2 regions of the Bacillus sp. JK106 genome follow, and region 2 is predicted to be linked to the other one. Evidence: riboswitches for the same ligand, from Rfam matches in the RefSeq annotation. Region 2 holds a riboswitch; the other holds the start of a gene.
The links. Region 2 has a riboswitch for thiamine pyrophosphate ahead of tenA (thiaminase II). Riboswitches for the same ligand answer to the same signal wherever they lie in the genome.
Positions count from the first base shown of each region.

Region 1 (6,664 bases), 140 kb from region 2:
ATGTGTCAACCTTAAATTTGTGATTTCAGCACATGCCTATAAAATAAACGGAATAAAGGCATAAAACCCTTATTCCGGCAAATCGCTTTCATCCTCTTCTGAAAGGAAATGATAGGATTCATGCAGCATGAGCGCGTATTCCCCTTCTTTCGTCGGGTGCGGTACATACTCAGCCTCGTTGATATACTGCTCTTCCCTTTTCTTCATATGACAGACCTCCTTTTCAATTTTAGATTGTCCAAAAGAAGCTCCGTTATCATAGGAAAGAAAAAATCACTTGCGGGGCGGGACATGCAGCTATATTTTTCGGATCGTGAAAAAGTTCCTAAGCAGCCACGGGCCCGGTTTGAAACCGAGCGTTAATTGCCACGCGCCGATCGCCTGCAGTCCGAACTCCCGAACGAGAACCATTTTTTCACTCATGCTCCGTACATCCTCAAACCACACTTCATGCGTTCTTCCATTTTCATCAGTATACCGGAAGTAAGGGGAACGCTCCTGCTGGGAATAACGGATCATTGATTGATGCTTCATCGCCGTTTCCATGGCGCGCTGATTGGAGATGGCGGATCCGATCGTTCCCGGACGGTACGGAATCACCCAATCATACCCGTACAGCGGAACACCGAGAATCACTTTTCTTCTCGGCACCCTGCTGATGGCAAAATTGATCGTTTGCCTGACCTCTGTTAAAGGCGCCACGGGTCCCGGCTCACTGCCGGCGTGGTGCCAGTCGTACGCCATAATGAACATATAATCGACGACGGCTCCGATTCCGCCGTAATCATATCCCCTCAGCCACGGCACTGCATCACTTGTTTTCGCCGGAACCGATATCGTTAACGCGAGCTGATGCTCTGAAAGCCGGGTTTTTAACTGCCGGAGAAATCCTGTGAAGAGATCCCTGTCAGCTTCTCTGACCCGTTCAAAATCGATATTTACACCGCCGTATCCCTTTCTTACGGTTAAGGAGACGATATTGTTGACGAGATTCGTTCTTGCCGCCGGATTTTGCAGCACTTGATGGGCTAATTCCGGACTGAATCCCCCTTCTGTCAGATTCGTAATGACGGCAAGCGGGCGCACTCTGTTCTGCCATGTGGTTTCTATTGCGGTTCTGTCGTTTAAATCGTTCATGATATCTCCGTTCGGGCCGAAATGATATTCAAACAAAGAAATCGCCGAAGAATACGGCGCAAAATCATTAATGAGCTCTCTATCCGCTTCAGGCGTCCGAATGACATAAAATTGCAGGGTTCCCGCAAGATAGTTAGAGATATCAGGGATCTTCACTTTCATACCCGTCCGCAGCCGGTTCGGCGGAATATCCGGGTTTGCCTGCATCAGCTTCATCTGCGGCACATAAGCCTTACCTGCGATAACGGCATACGTATCATTCGGCTGAACCGTATATTCATTAATGGGGATTAAAAGCGCCTGTCCCGGCACGATATTCGTTTCCTCAAGCCCGTTGACGCTTCTGATGCTGTCAACAGGATATCCGTACTTTCTGCTGATGGAAAATAACGAGTCGCCAGACTGCACTGTATGAACAAACATAGATGTCCTCCGTTTCCTTTTGATCAAAAGGGGTCTTCTTATCTTTATGAATGATCCTCCGGTCCGATTCCAAACTCTGTTCGGAGAAAGGCTGTTTACAAATCAGACATGATCAACTATGATGATGTCATCATAAAAAACTGTATAGGAAACGCACTAGGGGTGCTGTTATCGGCTGAGATAAAACATGCGGCAGGCGTGTTTTGATCCCTTATAACCCGATCTGGATAATACCAGCGTGGGGAAGTGCAGATTGACCGGAGCGCAGGGTTTTTCCCCATGCGTTTTCGTTCTGCTGCTGCATATTCCCTCGGATATGCAGTTTTTTATTTTTCATTAAAAAACGGGGGAGGACACCGCAATATGAAACTTACGATCAATCGTCTTTCGTAAAATCAACTCTTCATACAAACAACTATCCGATAAGAAAGCAGGAGATCACAATGAAAAATTGGAAAATGAGAGAAATTGTCGTCATGTCCGTCATCAGTGTTGTATTTGCTGTCATTTATTTAGTATCAACTCATGCAAGCAATATAGCGGCAGGATTTTTCGGCCGGATGAGTTATGAACCGATTTACGGTATCTGGTTTATCGTCTCTGTGATTGCCGCGTACATTATTCAAAAACCGGGAGCGGCTCTCGTTTCTGAAATCATCGCCGCGTTTGTGGAGTGCTTACTCGGAAATCCGTCAGGACCGATGGTGATTCTGATCGGGATCGCACAGGGAATCGGTGCGGAAGCGGTCTTTTTAGCGACACGCTGGCGGGTGTATACCCTGCCCGTGCTTCTTTTATCCGGTATGGGGTCTTCTGTGACAAGCTTCATTTATGACTTGTTCGTTTCCGGATACTCTGTTTTGAATCCGGGTTTATTAGCCGTCATGCTTCTCATCCGTCTGGTCTCAGGTGCGCTTCTTGCCGGCCTTCTCGGCAAAGCAATCAGTGATGCGCTGGCTTACACAGGAGTGCTGAACGGCATGGCGCTCGGAAAACAATTCAAGAAGAAAAAGAAACAGGTGAACCAAGATGCAGGCATCTGAACCCCTTCTATCGGCCAGCTGTCTTACCTTTTCTTATGATCAGGATGAAAAGCCGATTTTTCAAAACGTGTCCTTTCAGCTCCGCAAAGGAGAGCGGGCTTTATTGCTCGGGCCGAGCGGATGCGGCAAAAGCTCGCTCGCTCTCTGTTTAAACGGTCTGTACCCGGAAGCATGCGATGGGGTTCAATCAGGAACCGTTTCTTTATACGGAACACCTCTTTCACATCTGACAGAACCCGCCGCCAGATCCATCGGCGTCGTGTTTCAAGATCCGGACCAGCAGTTTTGCATGCTATCGGTTGAAGATGAAATCGCCTTCGGTCTGGAAAATTTGCAATATACAAAAGAAGATATGGACGCGATTATCGATGACGTTTTAGAAAAATTAGAGATCACTCATCTGAAAACGCGAGCGATCGCTTCGCTGTCAGGCGGTTCAAAACAAAAAGTGGCGCTTGCCTGTATTATTGCGATGGAACCGGAACTCATTATTTTGGACGAACCGACGGCACAGCTTGATCCATATTCCGCACGTGAATTAGTGCGGCTGATCAAAGATCTTCAAGCAAAAAAAGGCTTCGGCCTTCTCGTTATCGAACATCAGCTTGATCACTGGGCGCCGTGGATGGACAGGACGATTGTGCTTGACGAAACGGGTCAGAAGGTGATGGACGGAGAGACGGATGTTATCTTTGAAACCAAGATTGAAGAGCTGATGCAGCTCGGCATTCCGATTCCGCGTGTGATCTCATTGCAGGAGCACGTCAGCATTCCTTTTACATTGTGTAAAGAAAATCTGTTTCACGAACCTGTACCATCTCTGCCTGAACCCAGGCCCGTTGCGCTTTCGGCAGAAGACGCGCTGAGCGTTCACGGGCTGTCATTCTCAAGAGGAGCAGACGTCATTTTTCAGGATGTGAGCTTTTCCGTAAAAAAAGGTTCAATCACCGCGATTGCCGGCCCTAACGGAACAGGAAAATCCACGCTCCTTTCTGCCGCGGCCAAGCTCATCCGTCCGCTGGGCGGAGACATCAAAATAGGCGGCAGACCGATTGATTCCTATTCTGAAAAAGAGCTGCGGCGGCAGATCGGATATGTTTTCCAGAATCCTGAACACCAGTTTGTCACAGATTCCGTCATTCAAGAGCTGATGTTCGGTTTTGAAAGCAACAGAGCCGCAAAGGAGAAAGCTCTTCAGCTGTTAACCCGATTCGGCCTGAGACGCCATGCCTCACAGCATCCGTTTTCTTTAAGCCAAGGACAAAAACGCCGGCTCAGCGTCGCGACGATGCTTATGCACAATGTGAACGTTTTGATGCTTGATGAACCGACTTTCGGACAGGATGCCAAAACGGCGCGGGAGTGTATGCAAATGCTCCGTGAGATTCAAAAGGAAGGAACGGCTGTTTTGATGGTGACACACGATATGGAACTCGTCTCGGATTATGCCGACACGATCCTTGTGCTCTGCGGCACGAAACTGGTATTCCGGGGAACTCCCGACGCTTTGTTTTCTGATAACATCGGGATCGCCGAGCAGGCACATTTGGCTTTGCCGCTGCGGTATGAATGGATGAAACACGACAGGAGGCGGAGAAATGAACTTGCGGCTGGAGGCTGTTAACCCGTCAATAAAGGCGGCGGCTGTATTGTTATGCGTCATTATGCTGTCGTTTATTTATAATCCGTACACCCCTGCTTTGTTTTATATCATCATTGCGGGAGGCGTCCTCTCAGCGGGGCGTGTGCCGCTGAAAAAATGGCTGCTGTTCACGATTCCGTTTGTCATTCTGGCCTTCGGTTCTTTATGGACTGCCGCCGTATTCGGAAACGTCCCGACAACCGGAAGCAATCTGCTGTTTAAGCTCGGGCCGATTGCCGTCAACAGTGATAATGCGGCGCTCGGGATTTCTATCGCGTTTCGTATTTTATGTTTTTCTGCTTTGTCGATGATGTTTCTTTTTACAACCGATCCGATTCTGTTCATGCTCAGTCTGATTCAGCAGTGTAAGCTGCCGCCCAAGCTTGCATACGGCGTTATCGCGGGATTCCGGTTTCTCCCTCTTCTGAAAGATGAAATCCTGATCATCCGGCAGGCGCACAGAATCAGGGGTGCGGCGTCTGATTCCGGGCTGAAAGAAAAGCTCTCCGCCTTCAGGCGCTTCACCATTCCGCTATTGGCAGGCGCAATCAGAAAGGCGGAACGCACGGCGATCGCGATGGAATCTAAAGGCTTTACGGGGAGCCGAAACCGCACGTTTTACAGAACTGTTACTGTGCGCCGCGCCGACTGGTGCTTTTTCCTGCTCGTGCTTCTGTTATTCGGCGCAAGCTGGCTCATTTCATTGTTGTTTGTATAAAAACAGGCCGCCGGAGTGATTCGGCAGCCTGTTTTGTTATGTATGTTATTGATGATAATTGAGAGCCTGAGCGAGATTGGACTTGACCGTAATATCTGAGAAATTAATGCCGAGCTGTACGGCGGTTTGAGCGATTTCCGGCCTGATTCCGGATAAAGTGGACGTGACGCCGATCAATTTCAGCGCCTCAATTAATTTAAAAATCTGATGCGCCACCATCGTATCGACAACCACTACACCCGACAGGTCAATTAACAGATGTTCAATCAGCCGTTTTGCACATGTGCTCAGCGTATTCTCAAGAATGAATTTGGCGCGCTCCGTGTCAATATCGCCGACAAGCGGCAGCAGCGCCGTCCGTTTGCTCAGCGTGATAACCGGCGAGCTTAACTCCAAAATCATTTCTCTTTGCGCATTCAGCTGCATTTTTGAGTTATGCTCAGCATGATCGACAAACGTGTAAATCGTAAAATCAAATACTTGTGCAATTAAATTCTCCCATTTCTTCCTTTCTCCCTGAGCAAACGAAGATTCATGTTTATCGGCAAACGCATCATAATAACTGATGTATAGTCTCCGGTTTCTCATGAATTCACGGACCACATACTGGACGGGAGTATCCAGATGCTTCTGGTCTTTCGCAAGCTCAATCACCCACCGCTCGAACTCTTCTAAAAATTCTTTTTCCGGCATGATATACATTTTATTAATATGCCGGTAAAATTCTTTATCCTGCTCCGTCAGTTCTTCTGTGATGACGGGATTTGTCAAAGAATAAATCGAATTAGGATCCGAATCTTCCATCGTTTCGATCCACTCTTTCGCAATTTGATCCACTTGTTCTGAAAAATAGCTGTATAATGCTTCACTTATCTTCATATCTCTTCTCCTTTCCCATTTCCAATTATAGCGTCAGCGGGTCATGAATGAAAATGAAAGCTGTTAAACTATCCATTTATTTGAAATTTTTTAGTACGATAGATTACGCCTTTTTTATGAAAATGCTTCAAATGACTCTTTCCGGCCGGCATGCTCTGCCATAAAATAGTAGCAACACCCTTGTATCCACTCGCAAGCATAAAAAAGGAGGGCTTTTTTATGAATGGTGAAATGCATTTGATTCCTTATGTCACGGATGAACAGATCATGGATGTGAACGAGCTTCCTGAGGGGATTAAAGTGATTAAGGCGCCAGAGTTGTGGGCAAAAGGGTTTAAAGGCAAGGATATTAAAATCGCGGTGCTTGACACAGGCTGCGACATCAATCATCCTGATTTGAAAGACCGGATTGTCGGCGGGAAAAACTTCACCGATGATGACGGAGGCAAAGAAGACGTGATTTCCGATTACAACGGACACGGGACACACGTTTCCGGAACGATTGCCGCCAATGATTCAAACGGCGGAATTTCGGGTGTCGCGCCGGAAGCAAGCCTTTTAATCGTTAAAGTTCTCGGCGGTCAAAACGGCAGCGGCAAATACGAATGGATCATTAACGGCATCAACTACGCCGTTGAACAAAAGGCGGACATTATTTCCATGTCACTCGGCGGGCCGAACGATGTGCCTGAATTGAAAGAAGCCGTCACAAATGCGGTAAACAGCGGTGTTCTGGTCGTTTGCGCGGCAGGAAACGAAGGCGACGGAGACGAGCGTACAGAGGAACTGTCGTATCCGGCCGCTTACAACGAAGTGATCGCA
Region 1 is NZ_JBSJQC010000002.1:410,610-417,273, reverse strand. Features, by position in the region: gene ACWJJS_RS07740 (transcriptional regulator SplA domain-containing protein) at 70-207, opposite strand; gene ACWJJS_RS07735 (glycoside hydrolase family 18 protein) at 298-1,560, opposite strand; TPP riboswitch at 1,709-1,822, shown strand; gene ACWJJS_RS07730 (ECF transporter S component) at 2,004-2,603, shown strand; gene ACWJJS_RS07725 (ABC transporter ATP-binding protein) at 2,590-4,227, shown strand; gene ACWJJS_RS07720 (energy-coupling factor transporter transmembrane component T family protein) at 4,202-4,963, shown strand; gene ACWJJS_RS07715 (STAS domain-containing protein) at 5,009-5,842, opposite strand; gene ACWJJS_RS07710 (S8 family peptidase) at 6,062-6,664, shown strand, end outside.
Region 1: it holds a riboswitch for thiamine pyrophosphate, as region 2 does, so the genes downstream of both, ACWJJS_RS07730 (ECF transporter S component) here and tenA (thiaminase II) in region 2, are expected to answer to the same signal.

Region 2 (12,493 bases):
GGATAACGGTCCGTGTTTTAACACCGTTTTTTTCAGAGTTGAAAGGGTCTGTGACGGCTGTGCCACATTAAGCCTGCTTATTGCTTTTGACGAGCATAAGCACATTCTTGATTTTACAGATAAAGACTCTCTCTGCGATGTATTCCGTTTAGAAAAAACGAACTATTGCGTTGAAGTCGATCTCCATAGCTTCTGCGCCATCAATTGCCTGAACCCGAGACTGATCAACCGCACACATTCTTAAATCAAAAAGCATAAAAATAAGCTGCCGGATTAAAGAATTCAGGCAGCTTTTTGTATGGTTAAAATCCAAGCGGATGCAGCGAGGTGATATCGTCTATTGCGAGTTCTGCCGGCGCTCCGTTGCTTGTCGTCCGCAGGAAGATCGCATTATTTTTTCTTCCGACGATTACGCCTCTGTAGGTTTTCCCGTTGGCTTCTATCAGACAAAGGGTCCGCGGCATATTATGCGGCAGCTTCGTTAAGAAATCAATTTTTTCAAGAATGGACATTCTGCTCATCGGCTTTTTCACGCGCTTTGGCGGGACCTTTTCCTCTGGGGCGGCATTGTGAACCGCTTCAGGCTCTTTTTCAGCGGCTTCAGGCTCTTTTTTAGCGGCTTCAGGCTTGGCAGTGTCCTGCTCCGCTTGCGCCGGAACTTCTTGAACGGCTTCTTCTGAGCGGCTGTGCTGTTCAAGTACTTGCTTTTCTGGTTCGACAGCCACTGCTCCTTCAGGCTGAGTTTTACATTCTTCCTCCCGCTTTCCATGCATCGGCTCTTCTTCCGGCGGCTGCGGCGCTTTCCTTTTTTTGATTAATATGTCCTGCATTGATGATTGCGTGTCTGAATAATCCGCCTGAACAATATACATGAGCGGTTTTTTTTCCGCGTTTCTGTTTTGTTTTGACATCTTCATCCCTCCGATTCTGTCATGTTTTATTTATATGACGGAATGATTAAAATCAGAAGAAAGAAAAAAGCAATCCCTGAAAGGGACTGCTTGTTATTTAACGTGCGGTAATATGGAATCCTGAATCAACATGAAGATTTTCGCCCGTGATGCCTCTTGACAGGTCACTGAACAAGAATGCAGCCGTGTCGCCCACTTCTTCAGGTGTTGTCGTGCGGCGCAGCGGCGCACGCTCTTCAATTTCTTTCAGGATAGAGTTGAAATCACTGATTCCTTTTGCAGACAGCGTACGGATCGGCCCTGCTGAAATGCTGTTGACGCGGATGTTTTCTTTTCCTAAGTCAGCGGCTAAATATCTCACGCTCGCATCAAGAGACGCTTTTGCCACACCCATTACGTTATAGTTTGAAACGACGCGCTCTCCGCCGAGGTAAGTGAGTGTAACGATGCTTCCGCCTTCAGTCATAATCGGACGCGCCGCTTTTGCGACCGCTGTCAGAGAGTAAGAACTGATGTTATGCGCAAGCAGGAATCCTTCGCGGTTCGTATTTAAATATTCGCCGACAAGCTCTTCTTTGTTTGCGAACGCGATGCAGTGCGCGATGCCGTGAATCACGCCGACCTGCTCTTTAATGCTTGCAAAGCAAGTTTCGATCTCAGCGTCATTTGTCACATCACACGGAAGGATGATGGAATCATTTCTTTCTAATGTAGCCGCAAGGTCATGAACTGATTTTTCCAAGCGCTCTCCCGCGTAAGTGAAAATGAGGCGCGCTCCGGCTTCATGCAGCGAACGGGCGATTCCCCATGCGATACTGCGTTTATTGGCAACGCCCATCACAACGATGTTGCGGCCTTCAAGTGAGAAATTCATATGTATAAAGCCTCCTGTAATCGTCTTAAAGACATAGTTTTAGTACCTGATCTTAATTTTTATCATATCATAACCTTGTCCAGATTGAAAGCATGGGAAAAAGACCGCGGATGTTGAAGCGGTCTCTTTTTTATCTCGTCTGCAGACTGTTCCTTTTAAAGGCAAAATGATTGGTCGGGCCGTGTCCCGCTCCGATGCCGAGTGTATGTTCCACGGCTTCCCGCACAAAATTGACAGCTGTCTCAAACGCGGTCTGAATGTTTTTCCCCTTTGCCGTTTCTGCCGTCAGCGCGGCTGCGAACGTGCAGCCTGTTCCGTGGGTGTGTTTCGTGTCAATATAAGCGTGGCTGATTTGGGTAAAAGACGAACCGTCAAATAATAAATCAACGATTCTCCCCTGTTCAGGCTGATGTCCGCCTTTTATGATGACATGCTTTGCCCCAAGCTTGCAAAGGCGTTCGGCCGCTTTTTTCCGGTCCTCAAACGTGCGGATTTCCATCCCCGTCAATACCTCAGCTTCCGGAACATTCGGCGTCACCGCATAGCTGCGCGGAATTAACAGCTCTTTTAACGCGGCCTGAGATTCCTCACGCAGCAGGGAAGCGCCTCCTTTGGCAATCATGACGGGATCGGTGATGAGATGATCAAGCCCGTACTGATCCGTTTTTTCCGCAATTTCCGCAATCATTTCCGCGCTCCACAGCATTCCTGTTTTTACAGCATCAGGCCGCAAATCTTCCGCCACCGCGTCAATCTGGCTGCCCAGCGCCTCCCGGGTGAGCGGATAAATGCCGTGAACGCCCAACGTGTTCTGGGCGGTTACCGCTGTCAGGGCTGACATCCCGAAAACGCCGAGCTCCTGAAAGGTTTTGAGATCCGCCTGTATACCGGCGCCGCCTCCTGAGTCTGATCCGGCAATCGTCAATGCTTTGCATATGCTCATGATGTTTTTCGCTCCTTTCACATTATCCGATCCATTTATGATAAAAAGATTTCGCTCTGCTGATATCACTTGTGCCGTGTATTAATGCTCTGCCGTCACGAAACAGTACCATCTTGAAATTGTCTGTGCAAAACGAAATTAAATACGGGTTGGCTGAAACATCAAGCCCTGCCCGTCTGAGCTGCCCCGCAAGATTTTGCAGATCAAACTGTTCGGAAATCCCCGTTCTGATCTGCACCGTGTTCCGCCCGCACAGAACCGCCGCTTTTGTCTGATTTTCATAGGATAAAAACGGAAAATCGTTTGTGCCGCAGCTTGGACAATCAGCCGACTTAAGACGGGCGACGTTTATTTCTGACCGTTCATTTTTCCATAAATCAAAGGAACGGAGAACATGCTCGATAGATCCGCCCGTTAACAGCTTCAGCGCATCTGCTGCCTGAAAAACGGCCGTCTGCAATACAGCCGGGCTGATGATTCCCGCCGTATCGCATGTCATACCGCCTAAAGGCAATGTCTCAAGCAGACAGTGAAGGCACGGCGTGACACCGGGAATGACGGTAAAAGAGAGCCCGTAGCTGCCGACACAGGCGCCGTACAGAAAGGGAATCCCTTTCTGCACAGCCGCATCGTTCACAATCAGTCTCGTTTCAAAGTTGTCGGCGGCATCCACGATGAGGGAGGCGTCACGAATCAATCCGGGTGCATTTTCCGCAGTGACATCCATGACAAATCCCTCGACCTCTACATCGCTATTTATAGACCGAAGCCGTTTTTCAGCCGCCGCGGCTTTCGGCATTTCCTGTCTGACATCGTCTTCGGTATAAAGCTGCTGGCGCTGGAGATTACTCCACTCCACATAATCTCTGTCAGCGATCGTTACCTTCCCGACCCCTGCTCTGACAAGCATCTCCGCACTTGCCGTCCCAAGCGCACCCGCGCCGATAATCACGGCATGAGACGACCGGAGCTTCTCTTGGCCGGTGGGACCGATCGGCTGAAACAGCTCCTGTCTGGAATATCTGTCCGTCATACCGGAAGACCGTCTCGCGGACTGCTTGCAGTTCCGTAATCTTTCACCGGAATTCTCCCGGCTTCATAAGAAAGACGGCCCGCTTCTACGGCAAGCTTCATCGCCCTGGCCATTTTGACCGGATCATCTGCGCCTGACACAGCGGTATTTAACAGCACGCCGTCAGCCCCGAGCTCCATCGCGTAGGCGGCGTCTTTTGAAGATCCGACGCCGGCATCGACAATGACCGGCACCTTCGCCTGTTCAATGATAAAAGAAAGATTCAGCGGATTTAAAATTCCCTGACCGGAACCGATCGGCGAAGCGCCCGGCATAATGGCATGCACCCCGAGCTCCTCAAGACGTCTTGCGAGCACGACATCATCCGACGTATACGGAAGCACGATAAATCCCTCTTCGAGCAGCTGTTCTGATGCTTTCAGCGTTTCAACCGGATCAGGCAAAAGTGACCGGCTGCATCCGATGACTTCTACTTTTATCATGTCACAAAGCCCTGAAGCTTTGGCAAGCCTTGCGATTCGGACCGCCTCTTCAGCCGTTGCGGCGCCGGCCGTATTCGGCAGAAGCGTGTATTTAGACAAATCAAGCTGTTCGAGAAAGTTAGGCTGAGACTCTTCAAAGATGTTCATCCGCCGCACCGCAAAGGTTAAAATATCTGATTCCGAGACGGCCACCGCCTCTTTCTGAATCTCAAAACTCGGATATTTTCCCGTTCCTAACAGCAATCTTGACCGAAACTGTTTTCCGCCTATTGTTAACATCCTCATCCGCCTCCTACAAAATGGACAATTTCTATGACATCGCGGTCACACAAACTTGTATTTTCATAATTCTTTTTTTCAATGATTTCTTTATTTCTCTCCACAACTACGATTCTTTGGTCAAGCTGGTACAATTCAAGCAAATCCTGAACCGTCCCCTCTTTTCGATTCCAATCAATTTGTTTTCCGTTCAGCTGAAGGATCATATATGAACAGCCTCCTTGCGATCGATTCGAAACGCTTCTTCCCATTCCTGTTTAATCTGTCTTTCCATGATCATATCCCGCACCATTTCAGCCGTTGCCGGCGCCAACAGGATGCCGTTCCGAAAATGGCCGGCGGCGAAGATGATGCCGCTGTCTTCAGGGTGTTGCCCGATAAACGGCTTGCCGTCTCTTGTTCCCGGCCTGAGCCCCGCCCAAAACCGGTCTATTTTCATATGTTCGATGGCGGGAAGCATGGTTTTCGCTTTTGCAATGACGGCCTCAATTCCTCCGATGTCAGGCGTATCGCTCCAGTCACCCTGTTTCATCGTGGCGCCGATGACAAGCCGGCCGCTTTTTCTCGGGACGACATAACAATGATCATGGTAAAGGGTTTTGGTCAGCGGGGTATCGTCATTCCACACGGAAAGGCATTCTCCTTTCACAGGAAAAAAAGGCTGTCCCAAGCCGAGCTGGCTGAAAAACCGGCCGCTCCATACACCGCTTGCAACTGCGACTTTGTCAGCATAAACATCCCCGCCGGACGTTGTGATGCAGTATTCTCCGTTCACCCGTTTTACGGAGGTGGCTTGTGTATGCTCATATATGTGAGCGCCATAGCGCCGCGCCCCTTTTGCATACGCTTTGCAAACATAGTACGGTTCGACATGGACATCGTCTTTTATAAAACTGGCGCCGAGAATGTCTTTTGAAGCGTAAGGCTCTTTTTCAAGGGCATCTTCCGCTGAAAGCCAAGTGACGGAAGGCAGATCATCCATCTTCCGTAAACGGGCGATATCTTCTTCGGTATACGCCAGTTTAAGCATTCCGCCGTTATGGCGCCTGATGTCAATGCCGCAAACTTCCTCAAGCTCTTGCCCCGCCGCTTCATACAGCCTTTGACTGTGCATGGCAAAATCAAAAAACGCATCCCGTTTTTCACATTCCGCATGAGCGCCCAGCATTCCCGCGGCAGCGCTTGTCGTTTTTCGGCCGACTTCTCCGCCTTCAAACAAGACAACGTTCTGCTGCGTCTTCGCCAGCTCATAAGAAATGGCGCACCCGATAATTCCGCCGCCGATCACCGCCGTATCATAGTGTTTCTTCATAATCGGCCTCCCTTACCGCGCGTGCATACCGTTTTGCCGCCTCCTCAGGATTTTCAGCTGAGAAAATGCCTGACATGACGGCAATTCCGTCCGGCTTCGCCTGCTTTGTGTGTCCGATCGTCTGCAGTGTCATTCCGCCGATTGCGATAACGGGGATGGAAAGCGTGCGTTTGATCTCTGAAAGCAGGCTGATGCCTCTTGCTTCAAGTCCTTGTTTACATTCGGTTTCAAATATATGGCCGAACACCACATAATCCGCATCTTCCTTTTCAGCTTGGATGGCTTCTTCCAGCGAATGAACCGAACGTCCGATATGAAGATGGGGAAATCTGCTTCGCACCTGTTTTACGGAAAAGCTGCGGGACGGAAGCTGAACACGGTGTATGTTGGCAAAAAGCGCGATATCCGCCCTGTCATTGATGATCAATTTGTCCTTATCCGCACCGCCCTTTTTCAAAAGGGACAAAAGCTGCATGATCTCTCCCGCTGTTTTATCCCGCTCACGGATATGGATAAAGCTCACTTCGCGCTGAATCGATAGAATATCCTCGGCCAGCTCGGCAACGGGTTTGCGATTATCAGTTACCGCGTGCAGCTCCAAAGGATTCCACCTCTTTTCCGTCCTTCTCGGACCAGCCTTCTTTTTGATAAGCCATTCCCCAAAATTGATATTCATAATAGCTTGAAATCACAAAATTCTCTTTCATTTTTGCACGGATTTCCTCTGTGCTGTTTTCAGCAATCTCATCAAAACGGCTGATCTGTTCTTCGACCTGCTGTCTGAACCAGTCTCCGCCGTATGTACCGACCCATTTTTCATAAATCGGATGCTCCGGTTTGCACTCTTTTAAGTGTTCGCCGACTTCATAATAAAGCCAATAACAGGGCAGAAGCGCAGCTAATATTTCTCCAAAATTGCCGCTCATCACCGATCTGTACATATGAGACGTATAAGAATAGGCGGTCGGTGCCGGTTTAAATGCCGCACGCTCTTCTTCCGTAATTCCTAAAAGCTCCGTAAACTCGCGGTGCAGCGCCATTTCCGCTTCATATGTCCCTTGAGCGTGGCCCGCCATCCTGCCCGTCGTAAACAAGTCTTCGGCATATGCGGCGCCGAACGCCTGAACTTTTGCAAAATGCGTCAAATAGTAGGAATCTTGCAGCACGTAATAGCTGAAACGGTCAATCGGCAGGCTTCCGTCACCGATTCCCGTTACAAACGGATGAACAAAACTTCCGTCCCACCATTCGGCAGCCGCCTGTCTGCATTCTTCAGAAAATGTCATCATGTCTTCCCCCCTGATAAAATAAAAAAACCACTTTCCCGCATCGGAAAAGTGGTTTGGAATTTAAATGGATAAAAGGAACCCCAAAAAAATACCGCTCCACTTCCCTACGCAGGTCTGAACCTGTTCAAGTTATGAGGGTCTAAAAGTCTCACTTTTATCTCAGCCCTTATGAAGGACACCCCTAGTGGTCATACGATTAATGATTTATTTGTTATGCCTTCTATATTATCACGAATTGCAATTTGGTCAAGCTTCAAGGATTTTTCTCAGTTCCGACACGTAGTTGCGCGAGCCCGTGACGATGAGACGGTCTCCTGTTTTCAGCCGCGTGTCTCCGTGCGGAACGATGCTGTCCACACCTCTGAAAATCCGGACGAAAATCACATCGCCCATCAGCGGAAATTCCCGCAGAATGATGCCGTTATACGCCGGGTTTTCCAGATTGATCTGATATAACGAAGACTCCTCATTCGTCAGGAGGCTCATCACGCCCGGCGCCTCAATTAACGCGCGCAGCAGCGTTTTTGTAGACATAAGGATAGAAAAAATACTGATGCCCTCTTCTTTCAGTTTTGTTTCATGCTCAACCGAGCCGACGCTTGCGATGATACGCTCAGTCCCTTTCTCTTTCGCTAGTAAGGCGATTTCAGCGTTCACATCTTCATTTCCCGTCGCCACGACAAGAATATCCGTTTTAAAAATACCGTGCGACTCAAGCGTGCCGGGCTCGTAATCAGAAATCGTGTCAACTGAAAAAACGGATTCCGCAAGCGTTTCCCCGGCATTTTCCTGATACACATGGACGACCCGTACTTCATATTCCTCCTCTGGCAATTCCAGCGTAACCGGGAGCGTCATTTGATTGGCGCCGATAAATGTAATGCGCTTTTTTTCCTGCGGCGCGCTTTGCCGTTTGAATAATTTCTTAAAGCCGATCGGCGTGATGATGCTGGCAATAACCGCAACTAAAGTCAGCGCGCCGGACATATTGGCGCTGATAATGTGGAGCCTTTCTCCGATCGTAGCCGCCGCGATAACAAGCGACAGCGTGGACGTCAGCAAAAAGCCCGAAGCAAACACGGTTCTTTTGTCGTACCATTTCTTTAAATAAAACACCGGGAACATTTTGCTGATAAACAGCGCAAGCAGAAGAAGCGGAATCATCGTTAATGTTTTCGGATCTTGGAAAAGCGTCCAAATGTCCAATTTCACCCCGACCATGACGAAAAAGATCGGAATTAAAAACCCGTAGCCGAAGGAATCCAGCTGTTCCACCATTTCTTTATTCGGAGACAGAAGCGATACCAGAACGCCTGCCAAAAACGCGCCGAGAATATTTTCCGCCCCGAGAGATTCCGATAAAGCGACAAGCACGATAATCAGTGTGAAAATGGCTCTCGTGCCGATCTGCACAGTGCCTTTAGACATCGACTGCACAAATGAACGATGTTTAAAGATCCTGCCGAAGAAATACAGCACGACCCCCGCGGCAAAGAGAATCAACAGAAGCCACATATTTCCGCTGTCTTCTCCGTAAAGAGAAGAGAAGAAAGCGAGCAGAATCATTGTAGCCAAGTCCGCGATAACGGCGACAAGCAGGATAATCTGGCCGATATTGGAGTTCATGATCCGTTCTTCTTTTAAAGTCGGGACCACCACACCGAGTGATATCGTCGAAATAATAAGCGTCATTAAAAATGCGTTTTGTATAAAACCGGCTAATACAAAGGCATAGGACAGCAGCAATGATAAAATAAAGATGCCGAAAAAGATAATCAGTGCGGCAGAAAACGTGTTGGGCGCTTCCTTGCCGTTCGGAAGGAATTGTTTTTTCTTCCCTTTCTCAAATGAAGAAAAATCAATTTCCAAGCCGCTTAAAAACATTAAAAAGATAAAGCCGAGAACAGACAGCGTCTCCAGCCACGTGTCTCCCTGAACGACAAGATTCAGGCCGCTTTTTCCGATAATAAGCCCCATGATGATCTCCGCGACGACGACGGGGATGCTGAGCTTAAACCGATGTAAAAGGAGCGGCGTCAAAAAAGCGACGATCAAAACGACGACTAAAGATGCGACTGATGTGTGTTCCATTTGTAAATACCTCCTTAAAACAAGGGTTATAAAAGCCCGCTTTAAGCGGGCGAAACCTTACTTTTTTTTAAAAACATAACGCATATTCTAACAAGGCTGAACGCGAAAAAAAAGTGATAAGGCTTTATTTCTTTAATTCTTTTTTAATTTGTGCAAAAACAGCGTAATTAGGTATAGGAATTAGCCCCATAATAAATAAAAAACCGTTAATAAGGAGGCTGACACGAATGGCTTACGACATCATCAGCGATATACACGGATGTTATGACGAAATGATCGCCTTAATGCAAAAGCTCGGATATGAAGTGAAAGACGGAACGCCCGTCCATTCTGAAGGCAGAACGCTTGTCTTTGCGGGGGATTTAACGGACAGAGGCCCAAAATCCGTAGAAGTGATGCGTTTTGTGGCAAAAGCATATGAAAAAGGAGCCGTCCGTTATGTCCCGGGAAATCATTGCAACAAACTGTATCGTTACTTAAAAGGAAACCCCGTAAAAGTGATGCACGGACTGGAAACGACGGCAGCCGAACTGAAAGAGCTGTCTCCCGCCGACAGAACGGAAGTCTCCGGACAATTTATCCGATTATATGAGTCAGCGCCGCTTTATGATATTTTACATAATGGCGATCTCGTTGTCGCTCACGCCGGCATAAAAGCTGACGATATCGGTAAATACTCGCGTAAGGTAAAAGAATTTGTTCTGTACGGCGATATTACGGGTGAAACGCATCCCGACGGCAGACCCGTCAGAAGAGACTGGGCTGCCGACTATGAAGGTAAAGCGTGGGTTGTGTACGGCCATACCCCGGTAAAACGCCCCCGGATCGTCAACCGTACGATCAACATTGATACAGGGTGCGTCTTCGGCAATCAGCTGACAGGCTTTCGTTTTCCGGAGCATGAAACCGTCTCTGTGGAAAGCTCAATGCCCTATGATGCTTCACGATTTCGCGAGGATCACGGCAGGCAGGCATGAAAAAAGCCCGAAACCGATAAACGGTTCGGGCTTTACATGTGTTCAATTAATGTTTTCATATCGTCAGGCACCGGGGCGTGAAAAACGAGCGTTTCTCCGGTCATGGGGTGTACGAATGAAAGCCGCTCACTGTGAAGAGCCTGCCGGGCAATTCCCTCATTTTTTCCGCCGTACAGTGTATCACCGACTAACGGATGGCCGAGGTAGCTCATGTGCACCCGGATTTGATGCGTCCGCCCCGTTTCCAGCCGCAGGGCTGCAAGCGTAAACGCATGTCCCGCTTTTTCCGTTTGAAAATGCGTCACCGCTCGTTGTCCATCCGGCGTTACCATCCGCTCAATAATACTGTCGTGTTTTCTTCCGATGGGCGCGTCCACCGTTCCTTCCTTCTGCAGCATGATCCCGTGTACGACAGCGAGATACCGCCTGCTGACAAGCCCCTTTTTCTGCGCTGCCGACAAAAGAGAATGGGAAAGCCGATGTTTGGCGATGAGCATCGCCCCCGATGTATCCCTGTCAAGGCGGGTGACAAGATGAACCGTTGATGGCACGCCGCTTTTTCGGTAGTGGCTGATCACTCCGTTAGCGATGCTTTCCGACGGGTGTTCTCTTGATGGAATTGAGGAGACATACGGCTGTTTATTGACCACAAGCACATGGTCATCTTCATAAAGAATATCAAGCGGAACCGGCTCAGGCAAAAGCGTTTCACTCACATGCTCCTTCGGAAATTCAATCTTAAGCACGTCTCCCTCCGCTAACACGGTGCGGACGGTTACATGCTCTCCGTTCACAAGCAGGTCTCCCCCGCCGAATTTAATGTCAGCGAGAAGCCGCTTTGAAATGCCGAGCTGCGCCGTATATTCTTTTACCGTCATGCCGGCTTCCCGGGCAGTCATGTTCTTTTGGATAAAAAAGTTGTCCAATCCGTTTCCTCTTTCTATTCGCCTTTTCCGATAAAGGAATCCTGCACCCTTTTCCAAAACGGAAAAGGGCGGAATCTTGCAAATCTGACTTTTTCATTTGCCACACGGCATAGAATGGACTTGACATCCTTATGCAGCAAGGTTAAATGATCAATTGTGACTTGAAAGTCGACGTCGTTTCTCGGTTTGATGACACAGTTATGATGATCGGGAAGCAAAAGCGGCGAGCCGACAGTCCTGAACACTCTGTTGTTGATGGATGCCATTTCCGCAAGCTGAATCGCCCTGATGGAAGGGTGGATGATCGCGCCGCCTAACGCCTTATTATAAGCCGTGCTTCCGGAAGGCGTGGACAGACATAAACCGTCTCCCCTGAACGTTTCAAACAGCTGGCCTTTAATTTCCACGTCAGCGACGAGACTGCCTTCTATGCTTTTGATTGTACATTCGTTCAAAGCCAGATACCGCTCCTCACGCTCTTCATCATGATAAGTGACAATCACCTCAAGAAGGGGATACTCCACGGTATGATACGGCGTTTTGGCAATGGCCAGAACGAGCTTTTCTATCTCCTGCGGAACCCAATCGGCATAAAAACCCAAATGCCCCGTGTGAACTCCGACAAAAGCCGTTTTATCAAGACGGTCGCTGTACCTGTGAAATGCGTAAAGAAGCGTTCCGTCACCGCCGACGGAAATAACGATTTCCGGCTCTTTTTCATCCAAGGTCATATCAAAATCGAGTAAATACGCCTGTATTTTGCTTTTCAGTGTATCTGAAACCTCGTCTCCTTTTGAAGAAACGGCAAATTTCATGCCATTCCCCTCCTTTCCTACTGGCGGTCTCCCGCTTTTTTCTTTCGCGAGAACGCGGCTTGGGCTTCCTGGATTTCTCCGCGGATTTCTGACATTTCTTCATCGAGCCGGGATGCGGCTTCTGAGGCCCGCTGCAGCCTCAGCTTTACTTTTTCGGGAATGTTCCCGCTGTATTTGTAATTCAGTGAATGCTCAATGGTTGCCCAAAAGTTCATGGCAAGCGTCCGAATCTGTATCTCCACAAGAACGTGCTTTTCACCGGACGTTGTTTGTAAAGGATATAAAACGACAAGGTGGTAAGACCGATATCCGCTTTCCTTATGCTCTGCTATGTAATCCCGCTTATCGACAACGGTAAAATCTTTTCTGGCAAACAGCATATTTTTGACGATCTGGATATCATCGACAAATTGGCACATAATACGCAGCCCCGCGATATCCTGCATCGTTTCAATCTGATGAAGCGGTATGCTTTTTCGTCTCGCTTTTTCAAGTATGCTCGCCACCGGCTTCACGCGGCCTGTCACAAACTCAATCGGTGAGTGGTCATCTTCATACTCA
Region 2 is NZ_JBSJQC010000002.1:266,042-278,534, reverse strand. Features, by position in the region: gene cotZ (spore coat protein CotZ) at 1-244, shown strand, start outside; gene ACWJJS_RS06945 (CotO family spore coat protein) at 303-911, opposite strand; gene fabI (enoyl-ACP reductase FabI) at 1,009-1,785, opposite strand; gene thiD (bifunctional hydroxymethylpyrimidine kinase/phosphomethylpyrimidine kinase) at 1,916-2,728, opposite strand; gene thiF (thiazole biosynthesis adenylyltransferase ThiF) at 2,751-3,761, opposite strand; gene thiG (thiazole synthase) at 3,758-4,528, opposite strand; gene thiS (sulfur carrier protein ThiS) at 4,525-4,728, opposite strand; gene thiO (glycine oxidase ThiO) at 4,725-5,834, opposite strand; gene tenI (thiazole tautomerase TenI) at 5,818-6,435, opposite strand; gene tenA (thiaminase II) at 6,413-7,120, opposite strand; TPP riboswitch at 7,208-7,316, opposite strand; gene ACWJJS_RS06900 (monovalent cation:proton antiporter family protein) at 7,370-9,214, opposite strand; gene prpE (bis(5'-nucleosyl)-tetraphosphatase PrpE) at 9,442-10,191, shown strand; gene ACWJJS_RS06890 (RluA family pseudouridine synthase) at 10,224-11,117, opposite strand; gene ACWJJS_RS06885 (NAD kinase) at 11,132-11,932, opposite strand; gene yjbM (GTP diphosphokinase) at 11,950-12,493, opposite strand, start outside.